Linked DNA regions of Corallococcus caeni. The protein of the gene in region 2 interacts with the protein of the main gene of each other region in a pairwise test. Links are inferred from orthologs where the notes say so. Each region holds a gene or a part of one and is shown on either strand. Other genes may lie near its edges.

Region 1 (8,266 bases), on a different replicon or contig from region 2:
GGCGTCACTGAAGGCGTTGCAGGCTACGAGCCAGGGTTCGTTCGCGACCTTCGCGTTGCTCTTGTTCTTCGGCACGCTGGTGGCGGGCACGGCGGAGGAGCTCTTCTTCCGGGGCTATGTGCAGACGCGGCTGGTGGAGCGCTGGGGGAGGTGGGCTGGCATCGCTGGAGCCGCAGCCCTCTTCGGCCTCCTGCACCTGGACCCCATCCACAGCCCCATGGCCCTGATGATGGGCCTGTTCCTGGGCTGGCTCGCGGAGCGCACGGGCAGCCTGCGCCTGCCCATCTTCGTCCACATCCTCAACAACCTGACGTCGTTCCTGCTCTCTCGCTACGCGCCGTCCACCGCGCAGCTGCCGGCCGCCGTGCACGTGACGTTGCTGGCGGTGTGCTCACTGGCATTCGTGGGAGTGGTGATGGCGCTGCGGCGCGTGGATGCCCGGCCTCCGGAGCCCGCCGTGCTCGCCGGGTCCTGAAGCGCTTCCTGGCTTCACGGCCCCACGGCGCCCCGAACCTCGCCCGTCCCATCCGGCAGCTCCGCCGCGAGCTTCGCCCGCAGTGTTGCCACGACGTTCGGATGATCTCCCGCCACGTCCCGCAGTTCCGACGGATCCGCCACCGTGTCGAACAACTGCACCCGCACTCCGTCCGGAGTAGGCAGCTCCAGCAACTTCCACCGACCCAGATACACCCCACGGTGCCGGGCCCTACGCACCGGCCCTTCCCACTCCGGCTTGAGCGCAATCTCCCCCGTGTCGCCCTCCACCATCGCAATCTCATACAGCCACGGATATGGCATGCGCACCGTCTGGTACGGCTGACCGTCCCGGTCGCTGAACCACACGTCCGTCTCAATCAGCGCCGGCACGTCCGGCAGCGGCTTGGGCTCCGCTCCCGGCCGCGCCAGCGACGCCAACGAGCGCCCCCGGAACGACTCCGGCGCGGGCACACCCATGAGGTCCAGCACCGTCGGCGCCACGTCCAGCGAGCGCGCCCGCTGTGCCACCTCCCGCCCTGACGCCACCTTCCCGGGCAGCCGCACCGCGAACGGGATGCGCAGCCCCACGCTGCCCCACAGGTGGTCGCCGTGCCCCTGGCCCAGCCCCTCGTCCTCCAGGTGCTCGCCGTGGTCCGACAGCAGGACCACCAGCGTGTCGTCCCACCGCCCCCGCCGCTCCAGGTCCGCGCGCACGCTCCCCACGAGCCCGTCGAACGTGCGCACCGCCGCGTCGTAGTTCGCCGCCAGCGCCGCGACGTCCTCCGGCGTGGTCGCGGGCGCGTCCGGATCCACCTCCATCCGGGGCGTCGCCCCGAAGCGCCACGGCCCCCGGTAGCCGTGCTCCACGTACTGTCCCTCCTGCGGCCACGGCGCCGCGTAGGGGAAGTGCGTGGACGACGCGAACACCACCAGCGCGAACGGCGCGTTCTCCGGCATCCCATCCAGCACGTGCCGCACCCGCGTGCGCAGCGGGGCCGGATCCGTCAGCTCCGGGAACTCGCTCCGCTCCTCGAACAGCCCCGGCGCCAGCGCCGTCCACGGCAGCAGCGCCACGTGGGTGATCAGCATCCGCTGCCGCACCAGGTCCGGGAAGCGGAAGTCCGGCGCGGACACCACCTGGAAGCCATACGGGAAGCGCGAGAAGTGGTCCCCCGCGTAGTCCGCCACCACCGCCGTGCGGTAGCCCTGCGCTCCCAGCGCCGTGGCCAGCGTGGTGAGCTTCTCCTCGCGCGCCTCGCGTCCCACCAGCGTGTGCACCACCGGGTGCTCGCCCGCGTACTGCGACGTGAGCAGCGTCGTCCATGACGGCGCCGTGCGCGGCACCTGCACCACCGTGTCGTTGAAGCGCGTGCCTTCCCCCATCAGCCGGTCGATGTTCGGCGACGTGGCCCGCGGGTAGCCGTTGCCCGACAGGTGGTCCGGCCGGAGCCCGTCCGACGCCAGGATGAGCAGGTTCGGCCGCGCGGGCCCGCGGGCCTCCGCCCCACCTGCCGTCCGCGTCAGCCCCAGCCCCGTGAAGCCCGCCACCGCCGCCGCGGCCGTCACGCCGCCCAGCACGCCGCGCCAGCGAGGTGACTCCGACAGCCACCGGCCCACCACCGCCAGCACGCTCAACACCGGCAGCACCAGCGCGGCCAGGGTCCAACCCGATGGCTGCGTGCCGCTCAGCCCCCGCAGCACCGCCGCCGTCACCTCCGAGCGCGCATACAGCGTCGCCGCGTACAGGTGCGGATGCCGCGCCATGTCCGCCGCCACCAGGAACCCCTCCACCACCAGGCACCCCAGGCCGCTCAGCCAGAACACCGCGCGCCGGCTCCGCTCCGCCGCCCACAGCCCGGCCCCCAAGAGCGCCCCCAGCACCAGCCCCACCACGCAGTACGCGCCAATGAGCCGCGCCACCTGCCACAGCACCACGCTCCGCCACGTGTTCCAGACGTACTCCGTGACGACGCCGCTCTCGTTCCCCTGGTAACCCAGTTGCATGTTCAGCAGGGCACAGAGCGTGTAGAGCGCCAGGAAGACGAGCAGGCCCGCCCGGCAGCCAAGCAGGAGGGCGCGGGCGAGCGTCGGCGGTGTACGGGCGAAGGCGGGCATCCTGGGGCAGCGTGGTCACGAATCCCACGGTGGCCACCCCACGGCCGGTGGGAGTGCCCACGCCCGGACGGACGGGGGGCGGAATTCCGCTCCCGGTGTCTCCCAGGCCGGATTTCCGGGCCCCGCACACGCGCGTCCCGCTTCTTTCTTCTGGCCCCGTCACTGGACTGGCGAGCAGGGGTTGCGGGCTCTAGTGTTCAGGCGCCTCTTTCTTCACCCGGGAGCCGGAACGCCCATGTCCTTTACCCACCTTCACCTCCACACCCTCTATTCGCTGCTGGATGGGGCCATCCGGATGAAGGACCTCATCAAGACGGTGAAGGAGAAGGGCATGTCGAGCGTGGCCGTGACGGACCACGGCAACATGTTCGGCACCATCGACTTCTACAAGAAGGCGAAGGACGCCGGCATCAAGCCCATCCTCGGCCTGGAGGCGTACGTCGCCGGCCCCAAGGGGCGCGAGGACCGCTCGGAGAAGGTGGCCCACCACCTCATCCTCCTGGCCAAGAACGCGGAGGGCTACGCGAACCTGCGCTACCTGTCCTCCACCGCGTACATGAACGGGTTCTACTACCACCCGCGCATCGACAAGCAGGTGCTCGCGGAGCACAGCAAGGGGCTCGTCGGCCTCACCGCGTGCCTGGGCGGTGAAGTCACGAGCGCGTGCTTCCGCGGCGACATGGACAACGCCCGCCGCGTGGCCGCTGAATACAAGGGCATCTTCGAGCCCGACAGCTTCTACCTGGAGGTCCAGTCCAACGGGATGACCGAGCAGGACAAGGCCAACGAGAACCTCAAGCAGCTCTCGCGTGACCTGGACATCCCGCTCGTCGCCACCGCGGACGCGCACTACATCAAGCGCGAGGACGCCAAGGCGCACGAGCTGCTCATGTGCATCGCCAGCGGCAAGACGCTGGCGGACAACAAGCGCCTGCGCCACTCCACCGACAAGCTCTACGTCACCAGCCCGGAGGAGATGCTCGGCTTCTTCGCGGACTCGCCGGAGGCCGTGCACAACTCCATGCGCATCGCGGAGATGTGCAACGTGGAGCTGAAGCTGGGCAAGCCCATGCTCCCCACGTTCAAGGTGCCGGACGGCCACACGCCGGACACCTTCATGTCGGAGCTGGCCTACGAGGGCCTGCGCCAGCGCTTCAAGGAGCTGGAGGGCCAGTACCCCATCGACCGCGAGCAGTACCAGGCGCGCCTCACGCTGGAGCTGGGCGTCATCCAGCGCATGGGCTTCAGCGGCTACTTCCTCATCGTCCAGGACTTCATCAACTGGGCCAAGGACCACAACATCCCGGTGGGCCCGGGCCGTGGCTCCGGCGCAGGTTCCCTGGTGGCCTACGCGCTGCGCATCACCGACCTGGACCCCATCCCGTACAACCTCCTCTTCGAGCGCTTTCTCAACCCGGAGCGCGTGTCGATGCCGGACTTCGATATCGACTTCTGCCAGGACCGGCGCGACGAGGTCATCAAGTACGTGGGCCGCAAGTACGGCGAGATGAACGTGGGGCAGATCATCACGTTCGGCTCGCTCAAGGCCAAGAGCGTGCTGCGCGACGTGTGCCGCGTCTTCGGCCTGCCCTTCAGCGAAGGCGACCGCATCGCCAAGCTGGTACCCGAGGTCCTCAACATCACCTTGAAGGAGGCCATCGAGATGGAGCCTCGCCTCAAGGAGATGATCGAAAAGCCCCAGAACATCGGCGAGGTGGAGGGCAACCCCGTCACCACCAAGGACGTGCTGGAAATTGCGCTCGCGCTGGAGGGCCTGCACCGCCAGCCCGGCATGCACGCCGCGGGCGTGGTCATCGCGGACAAGCCGCTCTGGGAGTTCGTGCCCGTCTACCAGCCGCCGGGTGAGAAGATCCTCATCACCCAGTTCGCCAAGGACGAGGTGGAGGCCGCGGGCCTGGTGAAGTTCGACTTCCTCGGCCTCAAGACGCTCACCGTCATCCAGCACGCGCTGGACCTGGTGAACCGCAACCACGGCAAGGACATCAAGCGGCACGAGATCCCGCTGCACGACGAGAAGATGTGGCAGTTGATGGCGGAAGGCGACACCGCCGGCGTCTTCCAGATGGAGTCCAGCGGCTTCACCGAAATGGTGATGAAGCTCAAGCCCACCTGCTTCGAAGACGTCATCGCCGCCGGCGCGCTCTACCGCCCGGGTCCGCTGGACTCCGGCATGGTGGACGTCTTCATCAACCGCAAGCACGGCCGGGAGAAGGTGGCCTACCCGCACCCCAACCTGGAGCCGGTGCTCAAGGACACCTACGGCGTCATCGTCTACCAGGAACAGGTGATGCAGATCTCCCAGGTGCTGGGAGGCTACACCCTGGGCCGCGCGGACCTCCTTCGCCGCGCGATGGGCAAGAAGAAGGCCGAGGTCATGCAGGCCGAGCGGGCCGGCTTCCTGGAGGGCTGCAAGACCAACAACGTGGACCTGAAGGTCGCGGGCGAAATCTTCGACCTGATGGAGAAGTTCGCCGAGTACGGCTTCAACAAGAGCCACTCCGCGGCGTACGGCCTGGTCACCATCCACACGGCGTGGCTCAAGGCCCACTACCCGTGCGAATTCATGGCCGCCCTTCTCACCAGCGAGAAGGATAACACCGACAAGGTGGTGAAGCACATCGGCGAGGCCCGCGAGTCGGGCACGCAGGTGCTGCCGCCGGACGTGAACCAGTCCGACATGGCCTTCGGCGCGGTGGAGGGGAAGATCCGCTTCGGGCTGGGCGCCATCAAGGGCGTGGGCGAGGGCGCCATCGAGTCCATCCTGGAGGCGCGCAAGGAAGGCCCCTTCAAGAGCCTCTTCGACTTCTGCGAGCGCGTGGACGGCCGCCGCGTCAACCGCAAGGTGCTGGAGGCGCTGGTGAAGGCGGGCGCCTTCGACTTCGAGAAGCGCCCCCGCGCCCAGCTCTTCGAGACGATTGAGCGCGCGATGAACCGCGGCTCCTCCAGCCAGAAGGACAAGGCCGCGGGCCAGAGCTCGCTGTTCGGCATGCTCGCGGGCCCCGCGTCCGCCGGTACCGGCCTCAAGGACGACTACGCGCAGGTGGAGGAGTGGCCGGAGAAGGAGCGCCTGGCCTACGAGAAGGAGGCCATCGGCTTCTACGTGTCCGGCCACCCGCTGTACCAGTACGAGAAGGAGCTCAAGCGCTACGCGCGGCCCATCACCGCCGTGCAGCGCGCGCGCCGCGACGAGAAGCTCACCGTGGCGGGCATCATCACCGTGCTGCGCGAGCGCCCCACCAAGACGGGCAAGCGCATGGCGTGGGTCACCATCGAAGACCTGTCCGGCTCCACGGAGTTGGTGTGCTTCCCGGGCAAGGACGGCACGCGCAACGTGATGGGCAAGGACGGCAAGTGGTCCAAGCAGGGCCCCAAGCCGGGCTACGAGCACTGGGAGCACCTGCTCAAGTCGGACGACCCCATCCTCGTCACCGGCACCGTGCAGATTTCCCAGCGCGACGAGAACACGCCCACCGCGGAGCTCATCGTCGAGGACATCCAGAGCCTCAAGGCCGTGCGCGAGAAGCGCACCAAGCGCCTGGAGCTGCGCCTGCCCGCGGACGTCGTCACCGAGGAGCGGCTGGCCAGGCTCAACGAGCTGGCGAAGAAGTACGCGGGCGCGACGCCGGTGGCGGTGAGCGTGCTGTTCCCGGGGGAAGCGGAGGCGCACATCTCCGGCACCACGCTCAAGGTGCAGGTGAACGACGATTTGCTCCTCGCGGTGGACCGCCTCTTCGGGCAGAAGGTCGTGGAGTTCGGCTGACAGCGAAAGGAAGCGACTCCATGGCGGACAGCGTGTTCAAGGACGGGCTGCTCAAGGGCAAGACGGCGTTCGTCTCCGGCGGCAGCAGCGGCATCAACCTCGGCATCGCCACCGCGTTCGTGAAGGCGGGCGCGAAGGTGGCCATCAACGGCCGCAACGTGGAGAAGCTGGAGGGCGCGGTGAAGGGCCTCCAGGCCCACGGCACCGCGATGGGCGTGGCCGCCGACGTGCGCGACTACGCGTCCGTGGAGAAGGCCCTCCAGCAGGTGAAGGACGCGTACGGCGAAATCGACGTGCTGGTGTGCGGCGCCGCCGGCAACTTCCCCGCGCCCGCGCTGGGCATGTCCTCCAACGGCTTCAAGGCGGTGATGGACATCGACGTGCTGGGCACCTTCAACGTGTCCCGCGCCGCCTTCGAACACCTGCGCAAGCCGGGCGCCTCCGTCATCAACATCTCCGCGCCCCAGGCCTACCTGCCCATGGCCATGCAGGCCCACGTGTGCGCCGCCAAGGCCGGCGTGGACATGCTCACCCGCGTGCTCGCCATCGAGTGGGGCGGCGCGGGCGTGCGCATCAACGCCATCACCCCGGGTCCCATCGAGGGCACGGAGGGTATGAGCCGCCTGGCCCCGTCGGAGGGCTCGCGCCAGAAGCTCGCGGAGGCCCTGCCGCTGCAGCGCTTCGGCACCCCGGACGACATCGCCCGGCTGGCCCTCTTCCTGTCCTCCGACGCCGCGTCCTTCATCACCGGCGCCATCATGGTGTGCGACGGCGGCCAGTCCCTCCTGGGCGGCGCCGCCGTGCTCCAGGCCATCAACGGCTGATTTTCAGTTGATGTGCAAAGTTCCGGCCCTGCTTAGCGGGGGCCGGGGGATGTCTGCTAGAAAGCACTGCAACCCCGCGTGAAGCGAATGCTGCCGCGCGGGGCTGCTCGCTGGACGGAGACATCCATGTCCCCACGGATTGCTGTGCTCGCCCGCTGTCTGGGGTTGAGCGTGCTGTGTCTGGGCCTGTCGCTGGGCTGCAATGATTCCGGAACGCCGCCGAACCCACCGCCCGAGGTGGAAGGCGTGGTGGACGCGGCGGCCTCCACGGTGGCGGTGGACCGGCCCACGGGGGTGCTCGCGAACGGCCAGGACCTGGCGGTCGTCACGGTGACGGCGCTGCGCAAGGCGGACGGCTCGCGGCTGTCCGGACGCGCGGTGACGGTGACGGTGGAGGGGGAGGGCGCCTCCGTCGTGCAGCCCGCGGAGGTCACGGACATCTCCGGCGTGGCGCAGGCGTGGGTGGCGTCCACGGTGCCGGGCGTGAAGACGGTGAAGGCGTCCGTGAAGGACGACACCGGCAAGATGGTGCCGCTCACCGCGACGGCCACGGTGGACTTCGCGGCCGTCAGCACGGTGAAGACGCTGGCGTTCCGCTCGGCGCTGCCGGATGGCGTGGCGGGCGAGCCGCTCAAGCTCCTGGTGGTGGAGGTGCGGGACGGCGCCGGCGCGGTGGTGACGGACAGCACGGCGGAGGTGACGCTGTCGCTGGGCTCCGGCGGCATCGTGTTCCCGGAGGGGCTGCTGACGGTGGCGGCGGTGAACGGCGTCGCGACCTTCCCGGACGTGGTGCTGAAGAAGGCGGGCAAGGGCTACCACTTCATCGCGAACGCGCCGGGCTTCGCGCCCGTGGCCAGCACCCCCTTCGCGGTGGCGCCCGGTGCGGTGGTGGCGGTGGGGCTGGACCGTTTCCTGGAGACCGCCACGGCGGGCGTGGCGGAGGCCCTGGAGGTCACGCTCGCGGACATGTACTCCAACACGGTCACGACCTACACGGGCACGGTGACGATGACCTCCACGGACGCGGCCGCGACGCTGCCGGCCGCGCACACCTTCACCGCCGCGGACG
Region 2 (7,093 bases):
GTCTTCACGGAGGTGTGGACCTTCGTGCGCAAGCCGGGCGCGCAGACGCGCATCGGCGAGGACCTGTTCCAGGGCAAGTGCCCCAACTGCGGCGCGCCCTACAAGGGCGGCGCGTCCAACACCTGCGAGTTCTGCAACGCGGTGGTGAACTCCGGCAACTACGACTGGACGCTCTCTGAAATCACGCAGGGCGTGGAGCACGTGCGCCACCACAAGCAGGTGGACGGCCTGATGCAGGCGCGCGAGGCCGACCCCGCGCTCAACCTGGAGATGCTGGAGGACCGCGCGTCGCTGCTGTTCTGGAAGTGGATCGACGCGCAGAGCCGCAACGAGACGCAGCGCCTGTCCAAGGTCGCCAACGCGGACGCCCTCACGAAGCTGGACGCGGAGCTGGGCCAGCTGGCGAAGCAGGGCCGGCGGCGCGTCTTCCTGGAGTGCGCGGTGGGCGCGGTGGACGTGCGCGCGCTGGAGGTGCACCCGGAGTCCTTCGACGAGGCGCAGGTCGAGATCCGCTGGAGCGCCCGCATGGGCGTGGGCCCCGTGAACGAGAAGCCCCCCAGCCTGCCCACGGTGCCGCAGCGCTGGGTCTTCACGCTGCTGCGCCGCCACGGCGCGAAGACGAACACGGACACCGGTATGTCCACGGACCGCTGCCCGCAGTGCAACGCGCCCACCACCAACAGCGCGGCCAACACCTGCGAGTTCTGCGGCACGGTGCTGGGCAACGGCGAGCGCGACTGGGTGCTCGCGTCCGCCCTCCCCTTCGAGTCCTGGAACGTGCACCACGCGCGGCAGACGAGCGCGAACGCAGCCCGCTACCAGCAGCGGCGCCAGGCCGAGCGCGGCACCGTCGCGCCCCCGCCCATGGACGTCGGCGGACACGCCCAGGGCGACGGCGACGGCGACCGGGTGGTGACGGACGTGAAGGAGCGCGAGCGGCTGCTCTACATGATGGCGTCCATCGCCGCCGCGGACGGTGAAGTCACCGCCGCCGAGCGCCGCCTGCTCAAGCTGTGCGCGGAGCGCTGGAGCGTGTCGTGGCCCAACGTGGAGATGGCGCTCAACGCCGGGCCCCAGCTCTTCGAGCGCCTCGTCCCGCGCGGCAGCCCGGAGGCGGAGGTGTTCCTGCGCCACATCGTGGACATGGCGCTGGTGGACGGCCGCATCGACCGCAAGGAGCGGCGCATGCTGCAGATCGCCGCCCAGCACCTGGGCCTGGAGGAGCAGCTGACGGCGATGCTCGGGGACCGCTAGTCACGCGGTCCCTGGTAGGGGCCTTCAGGTCTGCGCGCGGCGGGAGGCCTTCTTGTCCCGTTCACCCAGCGCGGCCTGGAGGTACTTGCCCGCGAGCTTCCGGCCGATGAGCTCCTGGGCGATCTCCCCGGCCTCCACCAGCTTGTCCAGGTCGATGCCGGTGTCCACGCCCATGCCGTGCAGCATGAACACCGCGTCCTCGGAGGCCAGGTTGCCCGCGGCGCCCGGCGCGTAGGGACAGCCGCCCAGCCCGCCGATGCTCGCGTCGAACGTGGTGACGCCCGCGGACAGGCCCACCAGCGCGTTGGCCAGCGCGGTGCCGCGCGTGTCGTGCAGGTGCAGCGCCAGCGTGTCCACCGGCATGTGCTGGAGCAGCGCGGCCAGGATTTCCTCCGTCTGGCGGGGCGTGCCCACGCCAATCGTGTCGCCCAGGCTGAGCTGGTAGATGCCCGCGTCCACCAGCTGACGGCAGATGTCCACCACGCGCTCCACCGGGACGTGGCCCTCGTAGGGGCAGCCCCACACGGTGGACAGGTAGCCGCGCACGCGCATGCCGGCCTTGCGGGCGGCGGCCGTCACTTCCTTCGCGCCGGCCAGGGCCTCCGCGATGGTCTTGTTGATGTTCTTCTTGGAGTGGGCCTCCGACGCGGAGATGAACACCGCGGCCTCCTCCAGGCCCGCCGCCTGCGCGCGCTCCAGGCCCTTGAGGTTGGGCACCAGCGCGGAGAAGACGACCCCCGGGCGGCGGCCCACCAGCTTGAGCAGCTCCTCCGCGTCCGCCAACTGGGGGATCCACTTGGGTGACACGAACGACGTCACCTCGATGCGCTTCTCCCCCGCGGCGACCAGGGCGTTGATGAGGCGCGCCTTGTCGCGGGTGGGCAGCGTGCGGAGCTCGTTCTGCAGGCCGTCGCGGGGGCCGACCTCGTACACGTCGACCCGGCGGGGCAGTTGCCCCAGCAGGCCGACCCGCGTTCGCGATGTCTCTTTCGGATCCACTTTGGACGTGTCCCGGGCCGGTCAACCGCGCCCGGCTCCCACGATGAGGTCGGTCGACTCGGGTGTCATCGGCCCGGAATCCAGGCCGCCGTGCACCCACTCCACCGAAAAGCCCGTGCTTTCCAACAGCCGTTCCAGTTCCGCAAGAGGATAGTAACGAAGCGCGTACGCCGCTCGCAGGACGCGACCGTCCGGCAAGGTGAGCTGACGCTGGCCGACATCGCGGCCACGCGTCGCGTCGAAGCGGCTCTCCTCCTCCAGGAGACTCCCATCCGGTAACCGCTCGCGGAACGACGCGCCCGGACTTCCGGCCAGCCGCTCGTAGGGAACCGTCTGGAACACCAACCGTCCGCCGGGCCGCAGCACCCGCGCCACCTCGCGCAGCACCTGGACGTGCTCCGCGTCACTGAAGGCGAAGAGTGTCGAATACCAGGCGTACGCGCCCCCCAGGGACGCGTCCTGGAAGGGCAGCGCCCGCAGGTCGCCCCGCACCGCGGGAAAGCCGGGGCGGCGCAGGCGCAGGGACAGCGGATCCAGCTCCAGCCCCACCACCCGCCCGGCGAGCGCGCCCTCCGCGTTGAGCCGAGCCGCGTGCCGGCCGTGGCCGCAGCCCAGGTCCACCACCGGCCCCTCCACGTCCGCGAACGCCCGGGACAGGTACTCCCCTTCCCGGGCCGTCACCGCCTCGGAGAGGTACGGCAGCGTGCTGCGCAGGTACAGCTCCCCGAAGAAGTCGCTCACGGCCATCGCGCGCCTTTATGGGACGCGTCAGCGCTTGAGGGCGGGCAGCTTCTCGCGCAGGCGGCGCACGGCCTCGTCCAGCACCGCTTCCGACTTGCAGAAGGCGAAGCGCGCGAAGCGCTGTCCCAGGTGCCGGTGCTCCGGGCCGTAGAAGACGCTGGGCGGGATGCCCGCCACGCCCACCTCCGTCACCAGGTGCCGGCAGAAGGCCACGTCGTCCGCGAAGCCGTAGCCGGTGATGTCCGCGAGGATGAAGTAGCTGCCCTCCGGGGAGAACGCCTGGAGCCCCGCCGCGCGCAGGCCCGTGAGCAGCCGCTCCCGCCGGGCGGTGTAGAGCGCCGTCAGCTCCTGGAAGTAGCTGTCCGGCAGCCGCAGCGCCACGGCCATGGCGGCCTGGAACGGCGACGCGGTGGCGAAGGTGACGAACTGGTGCGCGCGCTGTACGGCATCCCGCAGCGGCGGCGGCGCGATGATCCAGCCGATCTTCCACCCCGTCAGGCTGAAGGACTTGCCCGCGCTGCTCACCGTCACCGTGCGGTCCGCGAGCACCGGCACCGTGGCGGCGCGGATGTGGCGCGAGGGGGCGAAGACGATGTGCTCATAGACTTCATCCGCCAGCACCTTCACGTCGTGCTCGGCGCAGAGGTGGCCCAGGAACTCCAGCTCCTCGCGCGTGAAGACCTTGCCCGTGGGGTTGTGCGGCGAGTTGAGGATGAGCAGCCGCGTCTTCGGACCGAAGGCGGCGCGGACCTCGTCGCGGTCGAACCACCACGTGGTGTGCTCCGCGTCCGGCGGGCGCAGGGGCACGTAGCGCGGCGTGGCGCCCACGAAGGCGATGTTGGCGTCGTAGGAGTCGTAGAACGGCTCGAAGGCCACCACCTCGTCGCCGGGGTCCACCAGGCCCAGGATGACGTCGAGGATGGCCTCCGTCGCGCCGCTCGTGACGGTGACCATGGTGTCCGGGTCCACGGCGTGGCCGTAGAAGCGCTGCGCGTGCTCCGCGATGGCGTTGCGCAGGTCCTTCGCGCCCACGCCGGGGGCGTACTGGTTGACGCCGCCCTGGATGGCCTTCCACGCGGCCTCCTTGATGGCGTCCGGCCCGTCGAAGTCCGGGAAGCCCTGCCCCAGGTTCACGGCCTGGTGCTTCAGCGCCAGCGCGCTGAACTCGGAGAAGACGGTGGTGCCGAAGCGGGAGACGCGTTGCGCGAGCACGGGCCGGGGGGACATGGGTCAGGCCTCAAAAAAAGGCCAGCGCACGTCCTCCCCGGACCCCGGGGTGACCGGCTGGCGGTTCAGGGCCGGACGATAGCGTCCACGGGCACGGAACGCGCGCCCTGTTCCACCGCGCGCTGCCGGGCGGCCCGGGACAGGGCCAGCGCCAGCCCCGTCACCACCAGCACCAGCGGCACCGCGCACACCAGGTCGATGACGTAGTGGAACCGCCCCGCCAGCGTCGCGAAGATGAGCCCCATGCCGGGGAAGAGCATCACCCAGAAGAACCGCCGGGCGAACCGGAACGCGTAGAAGAGCACCACCAGCATCACCCCGGTGTGCCCCGACGGGAAGCAGTCCCGGGTGTACACCGGCGTGCGCATCATGGACTCCAACAGCGGCGTGAGGATCCACCCCTGGGTGGCCGGCCCGTCGAACGCGCCGATGAGGAAGTACCGGGGCCCCACCGCGGGCACCAGCGAGTACGCCGCGTAGTTGAAGCCCAGCAGCAGCCCCAGCCCCAGCAGGTACTCGTCGAAGCCGGGCGTGGGCCCCCTACCCCGGGCGTACAGGTAGATGCCCAAGAGCAGCGGCCACATGAAGTGCCCGTAGTAGCAGAGCATCAGGACGTCGTTGGCCCAGGGCGGCACCACGTGCGACAGCGCCACCGCGGCCTGGAAGCCGAACAGCTTCTGATCCACCGCGACCAGCTGGGCGTCCTTCACCAGTGGGTTCACCCAGTCCACGATGGGGCCCAGCCACCCGTGGGCCAGCGCCGACACGGGCAGGAGCCAGAAGTCCGCCACGATGGCGAGCAGCGGCTGGCGGGGGAAGCGGGCCTCCAGCATGCGCACGGCCGGCAGGCCCAGCGCGAAGAAGAGGAAGAGGAGCGCGTTGCGGCCGGAGTGCGGCGCCCAGCGGGCCGGGCCCACGCACACCAGGGCCGCCACCGAGCAGGCCGCCATCAGGACGAGGTCCACCTGCCGGAAGCGCACGAGCGCTTCACCCGACGACGCCAGGACGGGCCGCACACGGCCCTGGCTGAATGACCAGATGCTCACGCCGATTTGCGCTCCCCCGGCGACTCGGCCGGCAGCTCGCCGGCCCCCCCGAGATTGAGGCTCCGCACCACCGCGCCCGACCCTGGTGCCTCCGCGGACCGCCGCCCCTTCCACCGCTCCAGCAACGCCAGCATGGCCGGAAAGAACACCGTCGTCCCCAGGAAGGTGCTCACCACCCCAAGTAGGGCAATCTGCCCGATGCTGCGCAAGCCCTGGTGATTCGCCACGAGGAGCGCTCCGTAGCCCGCCGCGTTGGACAGGGTGGCCACCACCGCCGCGAAGCCGGTGTTGCGCACGACCCGGCCCAGCGACCCGGGGCCCTCTTCCTCGTACCGGTGGAACAGGTGCACCGAGTTGTCCACCGCGATGGCCAACAGGTTGGGCAGCACCACCGCGTTGATGAAGTTGAGCTGGACGTCGAAGAGGTACATGCCGCCCGCCAGGCAGGTCATGCCCAGGAACAGCGGGCCCGCCACCAAGAGCGCGCGCTTGAAGCTGCGCAGGCTGGCCAGGATGACCAGGAACACCACCGCCGCAGCGGACCAGAGGATGAACGGCCCGTCCCCACGCACCAGCGCGAAGATGCGCGCCGCGATGCGGTTGCTGTCCAGCACCGCCAGGTCGACGCCCTTCGCCCTCGCCCCGACCACCACCTCATCCAGCTGCGTCGCCCAGCGGTTCAGGTCCTGCGTGTCGTAGTTGGACACCGACGGGAACAGCAGGAGGAACATCCCCTTGCCGTCCAGCGCCTCGAAGCGGCGGCGCGCCTCCACCGGCAGCTCCTCCAGCCCGTAGGGCTTCGCGTCCACCATCTGCCGCAGGTCCTTCACGCGCGGGTCCTCCTGGGCGGACTTCGGCAGCCCGTCCAGCAGCGTCCGGATGCGGCCCATCTCCGCCGCGTGCCCCGCCACGTCGGACGGCACCAGGTCGCTCAGCGACGCGGTGCGCAGGAACACGGAGTTGGCGCCGTTGTTCGCCTTCACCTGGGCGATGACGGCCTCCACCTCGCGGACCTGCTCCAGCGTGTCCACGGAGAGGATGGCGGGGTTGAGCGGCGCGCCGATCTGCGCCGTGATGTGGTCGTCCAGCCGCGACGCCGGCGAGTCCCCCTTCAGGTTGCGCAGGTTGGTCTCGAAGCCCAGCCGGGGCGCGATGCCCACCGAGTACGCCGCGAAGCCCACCACCGACAGCGCCACCGCGACGATGACGCCCGTGGGCCAGCGCCGCCACTCCTTCGCCGGAGCCGGGGCCTGCTCCACGGCGGGCGCGGAGGCCTGGACGGCGGCGCCGGGGGCGGCGTCACGGCGGTACGGGCGGATGCGCTCCGCGATGGCGAGCAGCGACGGGCCCAGCGCATACGCGGACAGCACCGCCATCAGCACGCCGATGCCCGCGAGCAGGCCGAACTGCTGGAAGGCGTGGAACTGCGCCAGCACCAGCACGAAGAACGCCGCCGCGTTGGTGAAGGCGGACGTGAGCGCCCCGCTGAAGGTGCCGCGCACCGCCGCCGTCAGCGCCTCCTTCACGCCGTGCTGCTCGCGCTCCTCCCAGTAGCGCATCGCCAGGTGGACGCCGTACTCGATGCCCAGGCCGATGAGGATGGCGACGAGGAAGCCCGTCACGATGTTGAGGTGGCCGATGGCGCCCTGCGCGAACGCGAACGTCAGCACCAGCCCCACCACCACCGGCACGCCCACCACCGCCAGCGCGGAGATGCGCCGGGTGGCCAGCAGGATGAGCCCCACGGCGATGAGCGCGGACAAGAGGCCCGCGTTGGACAGGTCGCGGCGCATCACCGCGTCCTCTTCGATGCGGTTCTGGAAGTT

Evidence for each region. The genes of interacting proteins can lie anywhere in the genome.
Region 1: the proteins of AABA78_RS16695 (region 2) and dnaE interact in binary tests that used the Escherichia coli proteins (3 or more experiments, as listed by UniProt). The link is inferred for Corallococcus caeni from one-to-one orthologs.

What each region holds. Positions count from the first base shown.
Region 1 is NZ_BTTW01000001.1:1,670,871-1,679,136, reverse strand. The notes cover bases 2,501-6,573. They hold dnaE (DNA polymerase III subunit alpha), read left to right. Parts: upstream 2,501-2,827; coding sequence 2,828-6,373; downstream 6,374-6,573. Other genes in these bases: AABA78_RS06635 (SDR family oxidoreductase), read left to right, coding at 6,394-6,573; AABA78_RS06645 (sulfatase family protein), read right to left, coding at 2,501-2,592. Outside these bases: AABA78_RS06650 (CPBP family intramembrane glutamic endopeptidase), read left to right, coding at 1-475; more of AABA78_RS06645, read right to left, coding at 490-2,500; more of AABA78_RS06635, read left to right, coding at 6,574-7,197; AABA78_RS06630 (lamin tail domain-containing protein), read left to right, coding at 7,324-8,266. UniProt on the Escherichia coli protein: DNA polymerase III is a complex, multichain enzyme responsible for most of the replicative synthesis in bacteria. This DNA polymerase also exhibits 3' to 5' exonuclease activity. The alpha chain is the DNA polymerase catalytic subunit.
Region 2 is NZ_BTTW01000003.1:619,657-626,749, forward strand. Bases 2,122-5,021 are described here. They hold AABA78_RS16695 (aminotransferase class I/II-fold pyridoxal phosphate-dependent enzyme), read right to left. Parts: upstream 4,222-5,021; coding sequence 3,022-4,221; downstream 2,122-3,021. Other genes in these bases: AABA78_RS16685 (hydroxymethylglutaryl-CoA lyase), read right to left, coding at 2,122-2,253; AABA78_RS16690 (methyltransferase domain-containing protein), read right to left, coding at 2,275-3,000; AABA78_RS16700 (phosphatase PAP2 family protein), read right to left, coding at 4,287-5,021. Also shown: AABA78_RS16680 (TIM44-like domain-containing protein), read left to right, coding at 1-1,254; more of AABA78_RS16685, read right to left, coding at 1,279-2,121; more of AABA78_RS16700, read right to left, coding at 5,022-5,267; AABA78_RS16705 (efflux RND transporter permease subunit), read right to left, coding at 5,264-7,093. UniProt on the Escherichia coli protein: Shows aminotransferase activity with methionine and histidine as substrates, and to a lesser extent also with phenylalanine.